One region of the Paenibacillus sp. FSL L8-0436 genome, then DNA from elsewhere that is predicted to be linked to it. Evidence: predicted binding sites of a transcription regulator. Region 1 holds the regulator's gene; each other region holds the start of a gene.
What was found. The regulator LexA, encoded in region 1, represses DNA repair genes until DNA is damaged. The targets are predictions, from matches to a motif close to CGAACATATGTTCG.

Region 2: a site for LexA is predicted at 2,197-2,210, ahead of addB (helicase-exonuclease AddAB subunit AddB). Genes of this name have one in related genera too.
Region 3: a site for LexA is predicted at 2,631-2,644, ahead of recA (recombinase RecA). Genes of this name have one in related genera too.
Region 4: a site for LexA is predicted at 2,580-2,593, ahead of NSS79_RS20815 (ImmA/IrrE family metallo-endopeptidase). Genes of this name have one in related genera too.

Annotation. Positions count from the first base shown of each region.
Region 1 covers NZ_CP151955.1:4,228,778-4,233,314, forward strand. The annotation lists gene NSS79_RS19170 (HAD family hydrolase) at 1-577, opposite strand, end outside; gene NSS79_RS19175 (hypothetical protein) at 613-1,140, opposite strand; gene NSS79_RS19180 (DUF896 domain-containing protein) at 1,191-1,400, opposite strand; gene NSS79_RS19185 (LysM peptidoglycan-binding domain-containing protein) at 1,511-1,924, opposite strand; gene lexA (transcriptional repressor LexA) at 2,218-2,844, shown strand; gene NSS79_RS19195 (L,D-transpeptidase) at 2,973-3,311, shown strand; gene NSS79_RS19200 (multidrug efflux SMR transporter) at 3,728-4,105, opposite strand; gene NSS79_RS19205 (hypothetical protein) at 4,106-4,351, opposite strand; gene NSS79_RS19210 (TetR/AcrR family transcriptional regulator) at 4,402-4,537, opposite strand, start outside.
Region 2 covers NZ_CP151955.1:5,748,666-5,753,202, forward strand. The annotation lists gene addB (helicase-exonuclease AddAB subunit AddB) at 1-2,091, opposite strand, end outside; gene NSS79_RS26660 (class I SAM-dependent rRNA methyltransferase) at 2,494-3,894, opposite strand; gene NSS79_RS26665 (Na/Pi symporter) at 3,993-4,537, shown strand, end outside.
Region 3 covers NZ_CP151955.1:4,396,137-4,400,673, reverse strand. The annotation lists gene NSS79_RS19955 (YajQ family cyclic di-GMP-binding protein) at 1-343, shown strand, start outside; gene pgsA (CDP-diacylglycerol--glycerol-3-phosphate 3-phosphatidyltransferase) at 493-1,080, shown strand; gene NSS79_RS19945 (competence/damage-inducible protein A) at 1,127-2,416, shown strand; gene recA (recombinase RecA) at 2,714-3,778, shown strand; gene NSS79_RS19935 (RecX family transcriptional regulator) at 3,893-4,537, shown strand, end outside.
Region 4 covers NZ_CP151955.1:4,545,243-4,549,779, forward strand. The annotation lists gene NSS79_RS20785 (hypothetical protein) at 1-198, opposite strand, end outside; gene NSS79_RS20790 (hypothetical protein) at 195-467, opposite strand; gene NSS79_RS20795 (helix-turn-helix transcriptional regulator) at 477-992, opposite strand; gene NSS79_RS20800 (hypothetical protein) at 1,123-1,263, opposite strand; gene NSS79_RS20805 (helix-turn-helix transcriptional regulator) at 1,417-1,644, opposite strand; gene NSS79_RS20810 (helix-turn-helix transcriptional regulator) at 1,806-2,168, shown strand; gene NSS79_RS20815 (ImmA/IrrE family metallo-endopeptidase) at 2,612-3,493, shown strand; gene NSS79_RS20820 (recombinase family protein) at 3,509-4,537, shown strand, end outside.

The DNA of each region.
Region 1 (4,537 bases):
AGATATCCTTGTCCGGCTTTCCTTTGCCAAAACTGCCTGAGATGACTAAATGATCAAAATAGGGGATAAGCTCAGGCACTCCGTCGAGCTTCTCCTGCTGCAGTGACGGGCAACCATTTGTGAGCAGCAGCAGCTTCACCTTACCGCGGAGCGCATCAAGCACCTGTAACGTCTCTTCATACATGTAAGGCAGGCTACGGCGCTCGGCAGCAAACCTGTCTGCCAGCGTTTCGGCAAGCACCTCATCTTCGACACCGAGGGAGGCCAGACCACGCCGCCACGATTCTTTACGGTATACAGGAGCCAACTGTTGGAGCTTACGGAACTCCGGTTGTTCTCCAGCTGAGAAATTGGACCAAAGTGCTTCATAAGGATTAATCCCGATCATTTTTGTGAAAGGGAACGTCTCATAAGTCTCATAAAGATTCCTGGCTTCCCTGCGAACGGCAACTTCAAGCTCTTTAGGATCAATGGAGTCACCTGCAGCTTCACATGCATTGCGGAAGGCTTCTTCAACACTCCGTTCATCCCAGAGCAATGTATCGTCAAGATCAAATAGTACGGCGGTAATTGGCATTAGATTTCTCCCTCTCCCTATGCTGTTATATCTTCCTACTCGTGTACTACTTCGATGTTATTGGCTTTGCCGAACTCCTCCAGGCGTACACCCATGGCCTCAGTGTTATACCGGTTAATCAGCTTGGAGAAAATCCACTGTTTGCGCTTGCCCTTATATTTAAGCACAACCACTCCACGGGACAAAGTGATCTTCTCAATATCTCCCGCCTGCAGCCAGCGTTCACGGTTATACTTAATCGTAGACACTCTGTTGCGCTCAACCTTCAGATACGGACGCCGGAAGAATAGAAGTGCCGCCAGCGCAAAGTAAAGAACGACGCCCAGCCAATTGGCAAGGATGCCGCTGCCTCTGGCCTCGTCGATCGAGCCTACCACCCAGAACATAATTCCAAGCAGCATTAGAACAACTGGAAACGCAATGTTGCGGCCCTTAAAGATATCACTGTTTTTCGCAGCTGATTTTGACGAAGAAGCATAAATGGAATCCTTGCCCTGCTTCTTTCTTTGCTTGTTGACCTGCTGTGTGTTGCGTTGAACCATTCTTTCCCAAGAACGGGCCATGTCAGTTCCCCCTAGTCATCCTGTAATATCTATGAAAAAGACACACTGGACTAATGTTTGAGTCCCTTGTTGCCTTGTTCATGCTCATCATTATCCACGATTTCAATGGTGTCGAGCTGAGCCCGGAAGTTGCTGCGGATGTTGCCCAGATAAATCTCGCGGAGCTTGGCCCGTTCAGCCAATTCCTCTTCACTCAGGCCGCCATTCTTCTGTTTGCGTGCCAGTTCATTGATGCGTGCGACCAATTCGTCAATATTCAATGCTTTCCCCTCCCCTATAAATTCATTCTAACTTTGCCATGAGAAAAAGAGCTTGTCAAGGTCTACCCCCTGAAAGCTCTTTACGTCAGTCTATACTGCTTATGATGAAGTTAATACACAGGCAATGTCAGTATATCTCCGGCCTGAATGTTCCCGTTCTTCAAACCGCTTGTTTTTTTAATTCCTTCTATATATACGACCGTCTTCATACCCGCTGGTTTGTTCTTAAGGGCGATACTCCAGAGCGTGTCTCCGCGTTCAACTACTACCCGTTTCTCCTGCTTCACTAATGATGCTGAACTCGCAAAAACATTACCAACAACTGTAAATCCGGATACAACAAGCATAAAGACCAGCACAAGCTTCACCAGATATTCTTTACGGTATAATCCTAAGATCGCTGCAAATAAAGCGGCGGCGGATTGTTTCATTTCATTCATATGATTAGAAGCAGATTGTCCTCTAGTAGATTCAACTTCACCGGCCTCTTCGTAGATGCTGCGGTATGTACTGTATTTTAACATTGTCATCGTCCTCCAAACACTTGTTCTTACTTTCGAAAATAATATAACACGAACATGTGTTTTGATCAATAGATTTTTTAGAACAATTGTTCGCTTTTTTTTCGTATCCTTAAATGTGCCAGTTTCCAGCACCGGCTTTGCCTTTTCCCGCCATTTTCAAGCCGTTATTAGATACTAATATGGTAAAAAGCTACTATTTCCACTATTAATCTCAGATTGTTAGAACTTATGTTTGTACGAACGGAAGTTCTATGTTATAATTTTCCCAAACATACTATATGGGGTTGATTCCGATGTCAAAGATTTCGAGTCGTCAACTGGCGATCCTGGAATTTATACGTAACGAAGTCCGTAGCAAGGGTTATCCTCCGTCCGTCCGGGAAATCGGTGAAGCTGTAGGCTTGGCCTCAAGCTCCACAGTGCACGGCCATCTGGACCGGCTTGAGAAGAAAGGCCTTATCCGCCGCGACCCTACGAAACCGCGTGCAATTGAGCTGCTCGGCCAGGAAGATTCCGAGAATGTACATCAATTCGTACAGACGGTTACCCGTATTCCTGTCGTAGGTAAGGTCACCGCCGGGGTGCCGATTACCGCAACGGAGAATATCGAAGATTACTTCCCACTACCTTCCCACTATGTGGGGGACAACAAGGTATTTATGCTCTCCGTTCTCGGTGACAGCATGGTGGAAGCAGGTATTATGAATGGTGACTACGTAATCGTCCGCCAGCAGCAGACTGCTGACAATGGCGATATCGTCGTTGCCATGACTGAAGAAGACGAAGCTACAGTCAAGACATTCTACAAAGAACGTGACCACATTCGTCTACAGCCGGAGAATCCGGCTTATGAACCCCTCCGTCTTAACCGCGTTACGATTTTGGGACGAGTTATCGGTCTCTTCCGCGATATCCATTAATATTATTGTTCATATTTAAGGGCTGCTTCGCTTTTTCAAGTGAAGCAGCCCTTTCCCCTTTTCAAACATTTCCTTCGAACAGCAACAGCACTCCGCACATATTCTGATATCAAAGGAGTGCTGAACCTATGCCTAATTATCGGATTATTGTTGATCTGTCGCAGCGCATGCTTTATTTGCTTGACAATAACATCGTTACCCGAGGGTTCCCTGTCGGTATTGGCACCATGCTTACCGTTTCACCGGTGGGAGAATACACTATCATTAACAAACAGCCTAAGCCTGGCGGACCCTTTGGTGCATTCTGGATGGGTCTATCCAAACCACATTACGGCATTCATGGAACGAATGACCCTTCCTCCATCGGTCATATGGTCTCCCATGGCTGTATCCGCATGTACAATGAGGATGTGCTGGCCCTTGCAGCAATCGTGCCTATTGGAACACGGGTTACAATAAGGGAGTAACAGTATGGTGGTCAGACAAAAAGCAAAAACACCCTAAGGATCACCAAGAAATGATCAAGGGTGTTTTTCATTGTGCTTAATATGGGTCTTTCCTGTCTACTGATTCATATCGGTCGCGTATTTCACGATTTTTAGCATATATGTACAAATCCAAAGCTATTATTCCTCTCCGGGCAAGTTTAACCAATAGTACGAATGCGTAAATACAAGCTACAACCGATATGAGCCACATCAATACGCTAAACACGCCAATTCCATTAAAGAATAAATTTCCCCGATGCACAGACAACTTTCACTCACTCCCCTGTATTTTTGAATATGAAAATACCCCACCGTTCTGGCAGGGTACTGTTATTTCGTCATTATAATGTTGTTTGGAACAAATTGTATATGATCTTTATTTCAACAGCTTCGGCTTAGGCTCTATCGGAAAGGCTGGTTTGTTGTGTTTCGGCAGCTTCATCAGAAGAACCATGTCCGGGACCCAGCAAATTCAGCACAATCACACCAATGACGATTAAGGTTATTCCTATTACACTGCCTGTATTTATTTTTTCTTTCCAGATCAGTACCGAGATCAGAACTGTAGCTACCGCTCCGATTCCAGACCAAATTGCATAGGCCGTATTTAATGGAATAGTCTTCAGGGACAACGACAAAAAGAAGAACGAACAAATGAAACTAATCAGCATTACGATTACCGGGATTATTTTGGTGAATCCTTGCGATGCTTTGAGCATCGAAGTTCCTACAAGTTCGCTGGCAATGGATATCGCCAAAAACAGATACGGCACTTACTTCTCCTCCTTTACTCCGTCCATCAATTCTTTGTAAATGCGTTCTTTTAACTCCAGATCTGGCGGTGCCAGTCCAAACTTTTCCGCAAACCAGAGTCCGTCGGTCGCCAGTCGGGCAATGGTTGCCCGCAGTGGATCCACACCGTCATTTTCAAAATTATGTTGCCATTCAGCATATTTCTCCTGCATGTTTGTCAATAAGCTCGGATTCGTAAATAAAGCTGCTGCCAGCACCGAGTTCATGTCACTGCCTTCTCCAAAACCATAAAAAGTAGATTCATGTATGCCCTGCTCTATTTACCAGCTTGTTGCTTGTCCTGCTCTACATGGCTCTGAACATCTTTCGTAAAGTTTCGGGTCAGCTCATCCACCATGCCGGAAACCAGTTGTTCCTTGTTAGGAAAGTGATACAGTAAACCGCCTTTGCTC
Region 2 (4,537 bases), 1.5 Mb from region 1:
TTCTTGCAAAGCATCCGGGAACATGCCATGCAGCTGGCGGATGATTTCCGAAGGCAGCAGCGCTTTGCCCTCATCATCGGCTGTGGCATAGCTGATCCACAGTCTGGTGCTGGCCGTTGTCAGCGCGCCATAGATCAGGAAGCGCTCATCGAGCAGCTTGCGCGAGGATCCCGGAGCCAGCTCCATTCCGTTGTTCTCCAGCAGCAGCCGTTCTCCCTCAGACAGGATGCCGTCCTCTTTGAACTGTGCAGGGACAACCCCTTCGTTGAATCCCAGCAGGAAAGCATATTTCACACCTGAAACCCTCGTCCGGTCCATGCTTCCGACCAGCACCTGATCCAGGGCAGGCGGAACCAAACCCATCTTAAGCTCGCTGAGTCCGGTCTCCAGCACCCCGGCAAACAGCTCAAATTCCATTTTCTCCGATCCCATCATTTCCGCGATCTGATCCAGCAAATCGAGCACTGCATCCCATAGCTGGCTGTGTTCCCGCGCACGTTCCGGCTGTCCCAGCTCAAGCGCCTCTCTGCTCAGCTTCTCCAGCTTCCGGGCGGTATCCGACTCCCGGAGCAGCAGGTACACCGCTGTACATAGCTCCAGACCGCTGCGGCTCTTCTTGACTCTTTTCTCAAAAGCATACAGCGGACCGGTAATGCACTCCCGGCACCGCTCCATTTTCAGAAGCAGCTCCTCATCCACAATCCGGCTGCCTTCCAGCGAAAGACTGGGGATTCCTTTCCAGGAACGTCCGTCGGTCCACCGGTATCCATGGATGCCGCAGGCCAGCACATAATTCTCCAGCGCGTCCATATCCTCGCGGGTAATACTGCCGTCAAGCGGAAGCAGAAGCTCGGTCTTCACACAGCGGAACACATCCTCATACCGCCAGCGGCGGCGCACCACATCAAGTGCAGACCGTACAAACTCCACCAGCGGATGATGCAGCTCATTCACCTTCTGGTCCAGGAAGAACGGGACGCTATAGTCTTGAAACAACGGGGTAATCAGCTGCTCATAATCTGAAATATTGCGCATAAATACAGCCATCTCGCCGTACTCCGCCCCTTCATCCCGGGCCAGCCTGATCATTTCACGCAGCGCACCCTCGACCTCTGTTCTATGCGAGACTGCAGCGCTGACCGTGATGGCTTCCGCAGCCTGCCCGATATCGCCGCTCCAGCGGCTGCGGCGGTGAAATCCGCGCTCCAGGTGGGCCAAGGCCGGACTTCCGGCGAAACGCGGAAGCACAGGCGGCGCCAGCAGCTCGTCCCAGACCGCAAGGCCCAGCTCTTCGGCCATCCCGCGCAGCTTGATATACGTAACTGCGGAGGGGTGAAACAACTCCAGTTCATGCGGCTGCAGCCCCGTTGGATAAATCCGGTCAAGCGTAAGGGCCACTGTCACCCTTGATGCATGCTGCATCAGCTCGCGCAGCACCATAAATTCCTGCGGGGTAAAACCATGGAACCCGTCTACCCATATCTCGGCTTCTCTTATGTAAGAGGAATCCGCAATATGCTCCGCCAGTTCAGCCAGCCGGTCTTCCTGATCTATATACAGCTGTGACATTTCCTGCTCCAATTCGCTGAATACGATATGCAGATCATCCAGCTTGCCGGCCAGAATCGGACTGCTTCCTATGGCCTCGCGCATTCTTGCCAGCTGTTCTTCCAAATCGGAAGCGCCCAGGCAGCAGCGTTTCAGCTCGGTATGCAGTGCGCTGAGCCGTTCCACAAAGCCAGGTCTGTCGCTTGAAGCGCCGAACAGCTTCAGTTCTTCCTTGCGGCGGTTGATGATCTTGTATATCAGCATTTTTTTGCCTTCTTCGCTGATGGGCAGACTGGTGCTGCCCCCGGTCTCCTGCCTTACCCGGAATGCAAGCCGCGAGAAGCTCAAGGTCTGGGCCCGGATGCTGCCCTTCACGCTGCCTGCTGCCAGCAGGCCTCTCTCCGCCCCGAACGAGCCCTGCTCCGGAACAAGTACAATGATCGGTGCGCCCAGCGGCTCAGACTCCAGCTTTGAGGATACCGTTTCCCATATTCTTGTTGTCTTGCCGCTGCCCGAGCGGCCTATCAAAAAGTTTACCGTCATTGCAGTAGACTCCTTCCGTGGCCAAATCTATGAATACAACCGGTATTAAATTTCTAAACCCAGTTGATGAATCCGTCCCAACATTATAGCATATCTCTTCCAAACGGAACATACGTTTGCCATTGTTTTCAAGTTTCAGCGGATGGATATCCGCATGTACAGCACAAAGAGACTGCCGCGTTTGTTAGCTGCAGCAGTCTATTGATCATTCACGGTAATATTCACAACTAAGCATGGTCCAGCTTCACTTCCTGCTGCCCTCCCCTTTCTTCATCAGCAGCGGTTCCAGCCACCGGGCCGCCTCTTCTTGGGAGGAGAACGCCAGAATGATTATCAATGAAAAGCGAAAAAAAGAGCCTCTTTACAGAGACTCCCGCAGAGCCGGCCTAGGGGCCATGTTCGTTATTTCTTGCTGCGCACTTCGAAAATTGCGAATTTCAGATAATGCCCTTCGTCGACACCGAGAATTTGCGGGTGGTCTTTCCCCGCGGCCCGCCATTCAATCAGTCTGAGGACCTTACCGGCATCCTTCGCCGCTTCAGCAATGGTATCCAGGAACAGTTGCGGCTGCATGTGGTAGGAGCAGCTTGCCGTCACCAAATAACCGCCCTCATTGACCAGCTTCATGCCGTGCAGGTTAATATCCTTGTAACCACGGCAGGCACCGGCAACAGCGCTTTTGGTTTTGGCAAACGCCGGCGGATCCAGAATGACGACATCCCATGTGCGTCCGCCGCCAGCGGTCATCGGCTTCGCCGTATCGGCCTTGGCCGCCGGCTTGGCTCCTGTCTTCGCCTCTCCTGCACCGGTTGCCCGCTCCGTCCGCTCTTCCAGCCCTTTGACCTGATTGCGCAGAAAAGCAAAAGCATCATCCACCACAAATTCCACACGGTCCGTGAATCCGTTCAGTTCCACATTGGCCTTGGCGCTTTCGATCGCGTGCGCGGATACGTCGAGGCAGGTAACCTTTTTGGCTCCGTATTTGCAGGCATGCAGTGTGAAGCTGCCCGTATGCGCGAAGCATTCCAGCACTGTCGCACCGTCCCAATACGGGAAGGTGACCGGCTTGCCGCTTTTGTTCACCGGCAGGGTCTGAACCAGACCTTCATCCGTCTCGATCTCCTGCAGCGTAATTCCACTGCGGCCGCCCCAGCCTTTGATCAGAGGAGCGATGGAAGCTCTATTCTCGCGCTGGTCGAAAAAGTAGCCCGTCTTCTGGCCTTCCTCGATATCCACGATTACCTTCAGACCGTTCTCGCTTACAGTAATGTGGCGCGGACATTCCCCGTAGAGCACTCCGGTTCTTTGCTCCAAACCTTCCAGCTCCCGGACACTAACGTCACTGCGCTCATAAATCCCGCGTGGATTCATCACTTGCACCAGCGCCTCCACAATCTCGGCGCGGCGCAGATCCATGCCCAGCGTCAAGAGCTGAACGACAAGAATCTCGCCGAAACGGTCAATAATCAGACCGGGCAGAAAATCAGCTTCGCCGTACACAAGCCGGTACGCGTCTGCTTCCGGCAGAAAACGTTCCCGATGCTGCAGGCAGCTTGAGAACCGCTCTGCGAAAAAGGCCGTATCCATGACGGCCAGCGGACTCTGGGAGAGAATTCTCACCCGGATTTGCGAAGCCGGATTATAATAACCTGCACCCAAAAAACGCCCCTGGTGATTTAGCACATCCACCAATCCGCCTGCCTGCGGATCTCCATCCACCGAGGCCACCTCGCTGGCGTAGACCCACGGATGACCCTGCTCCAGTCTTTTCTTGCGGTTTCGTTCCAGAATAACCGATGCCAATGACTTCAACTCCCTGTTCTTGTTAATGATTTCATACATGTCCACTGCAATGCTTTCATATATTGGTGTACAACCCCCGTTCAAAGGAGCCTGTCCTTATGATCCGTGACCTGCTGTTCCCTATTATATATGGTCTAGTTATCTTTCTTGCAGGCATGAAGCTTATGGAAGCCGCGCTGTCGCGGCTTGCCGGCCCCCTGCTGTCGCGGGGCCTGCATAAGGCCACATCTACGCCAGTAAAAGGCCTCATAGCCAGCAGCCTGCTGTCGGCACTGCTGCAGAGCAGTACTGCTGTCACGGTGCTAACCATCGGCATGGTCAATGCCGGCCTGCTAACCTATGCCCGGACCCTGGGCATCATTCTTGGCAGCAACATTGGCACCTGCTTAACCACCGAGCTGATCGGACTGCAGATCAGCACGATGGCCACGCCGCTGCTGGCCGCCTCGCTCTGCGTCTGGGCCGCGGCAGTCATGATCGGCGAGCTGCCGCCTTACTCCTGGCGGGCGGCGGAAGCCAGCCGCAAATTCTCCGGGCCGCTCCAGTTCATCAGCCTGGCGGTGGCCGGCTTTGCGCTTGTCCTATGGGGCATCGCCGTCATGCAGTCGATCAGCCACGCGCTGCAAGCCAGCGGACTGTTCCG
Region 3 (4,537 bases), 170 kb from region 1:
AATCGCCTCAGAGGACGAGTATAAGCTGGGCGCAGTCATTGATATTTTGCAATCCAAGATGGTCAAACGTGGGATTACCCTCAAGAATCTGGATTTCGGAAAAGTCGAACCGGCTTCCCTTGGGACAGTGCGCCAGCGTCTTGGCCTCAAGCAGGGAATCGATCAGGAAAACGCCAAGAAAATCAATATTCTGATCCGGGATTCCAAGCTGAAGGTGAAGAGTCAGATTCAGGGAGATCAAATCCGCGTTACTGGCAAAAGCCGCGATGATTTGCAGCAAATTATTCAGATTTTGCGCAAAGCCGATTTGCCGCTGGATTTGCAGTTTAACAATTTAAAGTAAGCTTTTGTGCCCCGCAGTGCTTACGCACCATTTTTGCGGGGTGCTTTCTGTTTTTTTGACACGTACATATGGCTATAATATACTTGCTTAAGCAGTTTTGAAGAAAATAGTGGAATTTCGGATTCGTAACGATCAGGGGAGGAACTTCAGTGAATTTGCCCAACCGCATCACGCTAGCCCGCATTTGCCTTATCCCGATTATGATGTTTTTTTTGCTGGTGGATTTCAGATTTTATCCTGAGCCTTTACATTGGGGCTCGTTCCAGCTTTCAATTAATCATCTGATCGCGGCTGTAATCTTTCTGCTCGCGGCCAGCACGGACGGTATAGACGGCTATATAGCCCGGAAATATAACATGGTCACTAACCTCGGCAAGCTGCTCGACCCGCTGGCGGATAAGCTGCTGGTTTCTGCGGTGCTGATTTCTCTGGTTGAGCTGGGAAGATGCGATTCATGGATCGCCATTGTGATTATCAGCCGTGAGTTCGCCGTAACCGGGCTGCGCCAGGTAGCGCTGCTCGAAGGCAAAGTGGTTGCCGCCAGCAAATGGGGCAAGATAAAGACAGTCGTGCAGATTGTCGCCATTTCACTTCTGCTGCTCAACAACTTTCCCTTCCAGTTCGTCAGTATTCCTCTTGATGATATTGCCATTTGGGCTGCTGCGCTCATCACTATTTACTCGGGGATTGATTATTTCGTGAAGAACAAGGATTTGCTGCAGCTTCATGATGCTTAGAACTTAATAACGCATCCACTCTATAACCAGGAGGAGAAAGCCAGCTATGAAAGCGGAAATTATTGCCGTCGGAACGGAGCTTTTACTTGGACAAATCGTGAACAGCAATGCCCAGTTCTTATCTGTAGAGCTGGCCGCGATGGGAATTGATGTTTATTTTCAAACTGTGGTCGGAGATAACAGCGGCCGTATTCAGGAAGCGATAGAGATTGCAAAGAGCCGTGCGAATGTCATTTTGTTCACTGGTGGAATCGGTCCGACCGAAGATGACCTGACCAAAGACGCACTGGCGTTAACGCTGGGCCGTTCGCTTCATATCGACCAGCTTGCGATGGATCATGTACAGCGTTTTTTTGATGACCGAAAGATTGTGATGACAGAGAACAACCGTAAGCAGGCACTTATTATTGAAGGAACTACGCCGCTTTCCAATGAAATCGGCCTTGCTGTCGGCATCGCGTTTGCCCATGAAGAGAAGTATTATATCGTGCTTCCAGGCCCGCCGCGCGAGATGAAGCCGATGTTTACGGACAAGGCTAAGCCATGGCTGCTGCAGCACGCGCTGACAGACGAAATGCCGATTTACTCCAAAATGCTCAAATTTGCCGGCATCGGCGAGTCGCTGCTGGAGGACAAATTGATCGATCTGATCCGGAGTCAGACTGATCCAACTATCGCTCCTTATGCCAAGGAAGGGGAAGTGACGGTCCGTATCTCTACCAAAGCGACTTCTGAACACAGTGCCATGGAGAAGCTGGACGTGCTGGAGAAGACAATCAAGGATATTCTGCCGGAGCATATGTATGCCAATATAGATGTGCCGCTGGAACAGCTTATTGTCGATTGGATGGCAGATGCCGGACTGACCTTAAGCGCCGCAGAGAGCTGTACAGGCGGTTTGCTGATGGAGAGCATCACGAATATTCCGGGCAGCGCATCCATGTTCAATGGAGGTATAGTTTGCTATTCCAATGAGCTGAAGAAGAAGCTGCTGAATGTGCCTGCTGCTCTTCTCGAGGGTCCTGATGCTGCCGGAGCGGTCAGCCGCGAAGTCGCTGAGGTGCTGGCGGAACAGGTAAGAATGATAGGGGACAGTGATTTCGGGTTATCGGTTACAGGCGTTGCCGGTCCCGGCTATTCCGAACGCAAGCCGGTAGGGCTTGTCTATGTCGGCTTAGCGGAACGGGGGCAAAAGACTGAGGTGTATGAGCTCAATCTCAAAGGGACGCGCGAGAACATCCGGCTGCGTTCAGTCAAAGCGCTATTATACCGTCTCTGGCGCAGGCTGGAGGAGCGCAAGGTGGCTACTCCGCTGGATGGATCAGCCTTGCAATAACCTGCTAAGAGGGTATATAATTGTATATACGGAAGAACCGTAGCACTGAGAACTCTCTGCTGCGGTTTTTTGTTTTATGCGGCGCCGCGGACTACAGCGGAGCTCCTGCGAGCATAGGCCGTTGATTTCCGGTGACTGAAGGATTTGTATTGAATTCAACATCCGGAAGGAGGCTTACAATAAAAGGGAGTATTCTCCCGGAAGACAAAAAAAACGAATGTATGTTCGAAAAAAAGCTTGGCAAGACCTCCAAAACACGTTATTATATTACTATAAACAGTGAAGGAAGTGGTCTGATTGTCAGATCGTCGTGCAGCGCTTGATATGGCGCTTCGTCAAATAGAAAAACAATTCGGTAAAGGTTCGATCATGAAACTGGGAGAATCCTCGCATATGAAAGTCGAAGTCGTACCTAGCGGCTCCTTGGCACTTGATATTGCATTAGGTATTGGCGGACTTCCTAAAGGACGCATTATTGAAGTATACGGACCGGAATCTTCCGGTAAGACGACTGTTGCTCTACATGCGATTGCAGAAGTGCAGAAGCTTGGTGGACAAGCTGCTTTCATCGATGCAGAGCATGCGCTTGACCCTAAGTATGCTAATGCTCTCGGCGTAAACATTGATGAGCTGCTGCTCTCCCAGCCGGATACAGGCGAACAGGCACTGGAAATCGCCGAAGCGCTCGTCCGCAGTGGCGCAGTAGACATTATTGTCGTGGACTCCGTAGCGGCATTGGTACCGAAAGCGGAAATTGAAGGCGATATGGGAGATTCGCACGTTGGTTTGCAGGCACGTCTGATGTCTCAAGCTTTACGTAAACTGTCTGGAGCGATCAACAAGTCTAATACGATTGCCATCTTCATTAACCAGCTGCGTGAGAAAATCGGCGTTATGTTCGGTAACCCGGAAACAACTCCAGGCGGCCGGGCATTGAAATTCTACTCTTCCGTTCGGCTTGATGTGCGCCGCGTAGAGAGCATCAAGATGGGAAATGATGTTGTCGGTAACCGTACGAAGATCAAAGTCGTGAAGAACAAGGTTGCACCTCCGTTCAAGCAGGCTGACGTTGATATCATGTACGGTGAGGGTATCTCTAGAGAGGGAAGCCTTGTTGATATCGGTACGGAAATGGATATCGTGAACAAGAGCGGTGCCTGGTATTCCTACGAGGGTGAACGTTTGGGCCAAGGTCGTGAGAATTCCAAGCAGTTCCTGAAAGAGCATCAGGACATTGCTCTGGTAATTGAGAATAAGATTCGTGAAGCCAGCAATTTGTCGACGATTGTAGCGGCTCCGAGTGAAACCGAGATTGCTGCAGAGCAAGAGGAAGAAGAAAACTTGCTGCTCGAAATCGAATAAATTGAAGTGAATATTATATAAGGTAATAGGCGCCCTGTGAATGATCTTAACAGGGCGCTTTTTCATAAGATCAGAAGAATATAAGAATCAATAGCTATGAGGTGACAGACAGCCATGGTAATACAATTGAACCCTGAACCGGAAGAACAGGAAGAACAACCGCTGGACAATTTCCCTGAAGGTGAGCTGCTTGTCATCACACGGGTAGAGCGGCAAAAGAAGTCCGATCACCGTTACATTATTCATTTCGGCGCATATAACATGACTGTTCATGAAGATGTCATGATTAAATATCGGATGATTACCGGCAGTTCGTTCATGAAGGAAGATCTGGTGGAAATTGTTGTTGCGGATGAACGGCAGCGTGCTTATGTAGAGGGACTGCGGTATTTGGAACGCAAGCCTCGGACGTCTCAGGAAATGGCCCGTCGTTTACGCGAGAAAGAAATCGGAGAGACTATTATCGCCGAGGTGCTGCTGCGGTTGCAGCAGGAGCGTTTCCTTGATGATCCCTTGTATGCCAAGCAGTGGGCGGAACAACGCATTGCAAATCAGCGTAAGGGCAAGCTATGGATCCGTCAGGAGCTGCGGGAGAAAGGAATCGACAAGTCGCTGATCTCGGAAGCGCTGGAGAATATCCCTCCGGAACAGGAACTGGAGAGTGCTCTGCAGACAGGGCGCAAGAAATGGAATCTGATTCGCGGAGACGTTAATGACAAGCGCAGAAAGACCGGAGCCTTCCTCATGAGGCGCGGATAT
Region 4 (4,537 bases), 320 kb from region 1:
GGTGACCTCGTCCCATGTTTCATAAGTAGCTTGGGCAATATCCCGTTTCCGCTCCAGCTCCAGAACCTCAAAGCGGGTTGATAATAGAGAATAAAGTGATTCGCGGAACAGTCTTTCTGCGGCAGCCTTTTCATCATTCACCTGTTTATAACGTTCAGCCAGGGCCTGGCCGAAGCTTCTAATCTGCTGATCCGTCACGCTGCCCCCTCCTTGCGCTTTTCACGCTTCGAGGTTAAAATGGACATCAAGAGATTCTCTAACCGAGATTTCAAACCAAGTGACTGCCCTGCCAGGCGGTCATTTTTCATTTCCATTTCCGCAAATCGGATCATGTTATTAAGATGATCCTCCGCATTTTCGATCTTTCCCGGCAGCATAATGTTCGGATTCTTCCGAATCATCTGCAGGTTATGAGCTGCATGCTGTCCTGCTTCCCTTGCCTCAGCAACCAACTGCTCTCTATCCAAAGCACTCCCTCATTTCAAGTATTTTTTAGATTTCAATTCGGCACGGTGCTCTTTCCAGGTCGCGAGCCAACTGAATGAATATTCTTTGCAGATGGCTGCGGCCAAGTGAGTGAGCGCCGTGATTGCCTCCACCGTTTCCATGAGCAGCCGCTTTATCTGCTGACGCTCAGTCTCATTGATTTGTGCATTCGTCTTACTGATCGGGGCGATACTCGAAGCGTCCCGCACTTCCTGAATCTCTTCTAGTGACTTGAACAGCACGCTTGCTCTATGTAGGTCTACGTTGTCCAGCCAGGGAGTAAAAGCACCCCCGGTCACTTCCGCCGCCGCAGCCAAGAAAAGTTGTCCATCATCGTAATGCTCAACTGCGGCTTTCATGACCGGCCGTGAAGCTTTGCGGGTCCCTTTTACGATTTTCCCTATCTGCGAGCCATCAACGTGAGCAGCTCGTCCAGCATTTGCTAAAGTGTCTCCTTTGCGCTGCATGACTTCTCTGAGCGCCTCAGGAAATTGTCCAATTGCCAACCCAGTTTCACCTCATTTGTCCAATTTAGTGGGATGCTATCGGACAGAGGCCTGATGTATGATGTACTTAAGCAAATCCCCTTGCCGTATCCCCCACCCGCCGTTGCCGGTACAGCTCGGCGGGTTTCTCTCATGCGGTATCCCGCTCATCTTGCACTTCCTCTTGGCGATTCGGAAGCGGTGACTCCTTAACGATCTGTAACGCTTTGACCATTTTGCTCATGTCCGGCTCATAGGTAGCTGTGTATTCGATACCTTTTGGATTCTCCACACCAGTCCCCCCTTATTTGATTTTGATAAGCACATACCGGGAGTAGCCTTGGCCGTGTTCCCGGTAATCAAGAACCCAACCCTGTTCAATCAGCCGGTTAACTTCATCAGGTTTCCTTGTTTCCTTAACTTCACGAATGTCCTGAATTTCCAGTTAGATCACCTCCTCTGTAGAATGTTCTTTAAAGTAACATTCATCTTTAAAAAAATTTTCCCATGGGAAATTTAATGATTTTGCAATAGCTTTTGCAGCGGATACAGCTGGAGTTTTAATGCCAGCCTCAATATTTGTATAATAACTTCGAGAAATCCCAGCCTCATCCGCAACCTGTTCCTGCGTTTTATCTGCAAGTTCACGTAATTTCTTCAACCAATACCTCAATTATCACACCTCCAATGTTCCTTTAAGTAACTTTATGACTCGATTATATGTTACTAAAAGAAACATGTCAACAGTAAATGTTTCTTATTGGAACATCTCTTTATTGTTTCTCACAGTAACATTATAATATTCTTATCCTTTCTAAAGTTGGTGCCAAAAATATGCTTATTGTCGGAAAGAGAATCAGAGGAGAAAGAGAATCCTTTAAAGCAAAAGATTCAAAGTGGACTCAAGAATATGTTGCTGACCTTATAGGGATAGCCCGATCCACTTATACTGCTTATGAGAATGGTACAAAGCTCCCGCCGATTGATACACTAAATAAAATAGCCGATATTTTCGATTGCGACACTGATTATTTGAGTGGACGATCACTTGTTAGGAAAAAGCCAGAAACAAGCATGTCATTTTACGGTGGCCCTGACAAATATACAGCAGACGAAATCGACGAAATGGAAGCAGCCCTTTTACGTTACCGAGAGATGAAAAAGCGTGCGTCAGAGCAATCAAATAGGAAATTATAAGCAACTCCTCCAGCCGATGGGGAATCAGAAAGAGGTACCAGATTGTTCATACTTATAATTTTTTTGCTTATTGGTATTGCATTCAAGAGAGAGATTAAGACAATAATATCCTTTCTGTTTCTTGGCTTTGTTGTCATGTATTTTTGGGAGGACATTAAGTTAATTGCGGTGATACTATGCATATTTGGGTGTCTATTAACTCTATATATGACTATCGTCTCTATTTTCACCAAAGAAAAAGCTAAAGCATTAAAATATATATTAATTTCGCTTCTCTTCTTTCTTATCGTTTGCATTGGCATAGTAAACGATGATACGAGTGCAATTCAAATAGAAGAGCCCACAATAAGCGTTCAAAAACAATTAAAAATTTAACTCAGCCAGCAATGGCTTTTCTTTTTATATAAAAACAGAACATACGTGCGCAAAATGGAGGTATTTATATGAATTTTTCCAACTACTTCAAAACTCCTCTGGAACAATGGATCGAGGAACAGTACCGGGCAAATGGCGTTCTTATACCACTAGATCTTGATATAGACAGGATCGCTATGATTTTCGGTGTAGATATCGTTTATTACGACAACAGCCCATTTAGTGAGAATGAGGATAAAATCATTTTTATTGACAGGCGCGATGACTACATAGAGCAGCGAAAAATCTTTTTTCACGAACTTTGTCATGTCATCCGGCACTCCGGAGATCAGCGGGTGATGCCCGAACTGTTCCGCGAAGCTCAGGAAAATGATGCGAACCGGTTCGCACTATATGCAATGATCCCGTTCTTTATGATTGAACAGCTGCAACTGCCAGCGAACAGAAGTGAAGTGATTAGCTTACTGGTCAGTGAATTCCAAATCTATCTGGATTTTGCTAAGTTGCGCCTCAAACAAGTTGAAGATCGAATAACCGAGTCAAAATTCTTGTCAACCTTTACATACACCAACGTTACTCCGCCTAGTCTAGAAGCAACCATTCTCGAATCCCCTGTTACAGGCCTCGATTACCTTCAGCAGCCTCGTATTCATTCGTTGTATGGTTCAGACGATCTCTCCCGCCCTGAGGCTCTGGTAATCGAGCAGCGTCAGGGTTTCAACTGGAATGAGCTATTACTTCTCAATGTGGAGCGAAACTATAAACTTCATAATTCGTCCTTCCATCGATCCAGACATGATGCTACTGTCCTGCCGGGTGATCTTTCACTCCCACCAAATCAAAGAGGGTATGTGACGATAAATTTATCCCGTGTTGCCTGGCGTCATGGTCAAACGGTAACCCGATTGATTTTACCAATGGAAGCTGTCGATGACGCTTTAAATTTTTAATGGGAGGAAATATATATGCTTAATTTTACAAATGCATTGCATGAGAAAGATGTTGTTGTTTATGCCCGTGTATCTTCAGATGATCAGCAGGAACGAGAAACCATTGAAAATCAAATAGAATTTGCTCAGAAATATTGTGAGTTACATAAATTGAATATCGTGGGCTGGTACAAAGATGATGGAGTTACCGGCACAATTGGCCTGGATCAGCGTGGGGACGGAAAACAGCTGCTGCAGGATGCTAAGTCAGGACGTTTCAAAACCGTGCTAATCTACAACATGAAGCGTCTTGGTCGAAAGGCACGCGTCACACTTGATGCCATTTACCAGCTCGAAGAGCATGGTGTAAAAATCAAAAGTATGACTGAACCTTTTGATACTGGCGACCCAATGGGACGATTCATAATAACTGTTTTAGCCGGGCAAGCTGAGTTTGACCGTGACACTCTTCTCGACACATTATGGCATGGAGCGAATCGGCATGCTCGATTAGGGAAATGGCTTGGTGGAATTATACCCTTTGGGTACCGAGTCAATGAAGATAGATTTCTTGAAGTTAATGAAGAACCTCTACCTGGCAAACTTGATTTGTCTGAAGCAAGTATTATCAGACTGCTGTACCATCTGGTAGCTAATGAAAAAATGTCGACAGTTAAAGTTGCCGATTATTTTAATTCACTGCGAATCCCGCCTTCATACGTTGTGCATGGTCGGAAGGTACAGAAAGGTAAGCGCAAAGAAAATACAGCTGGTGTATGGAGTCCCGGACGAATCCGAAATATGATTGTTAATCCAACTTACAAAGGCATTCATGAATATGGAAGACGGGCAACTAGAGAAAGAGAACTAATTGTACGTGAGGTGGCTTCAATTGTATCTGTAGAAACTTGGGACCGAGCTCAACAAACTTTAAAAGATAATCAAATTGAAGCTTTCCGAAATCAGACCAGATTCTATTTATTACGCGGGATTATTAAGTGCGGATGCTGCGGATTAACATATTATGGTGGCGCCTTTAATGGACCTAAAAGGAAACAAAAAGCT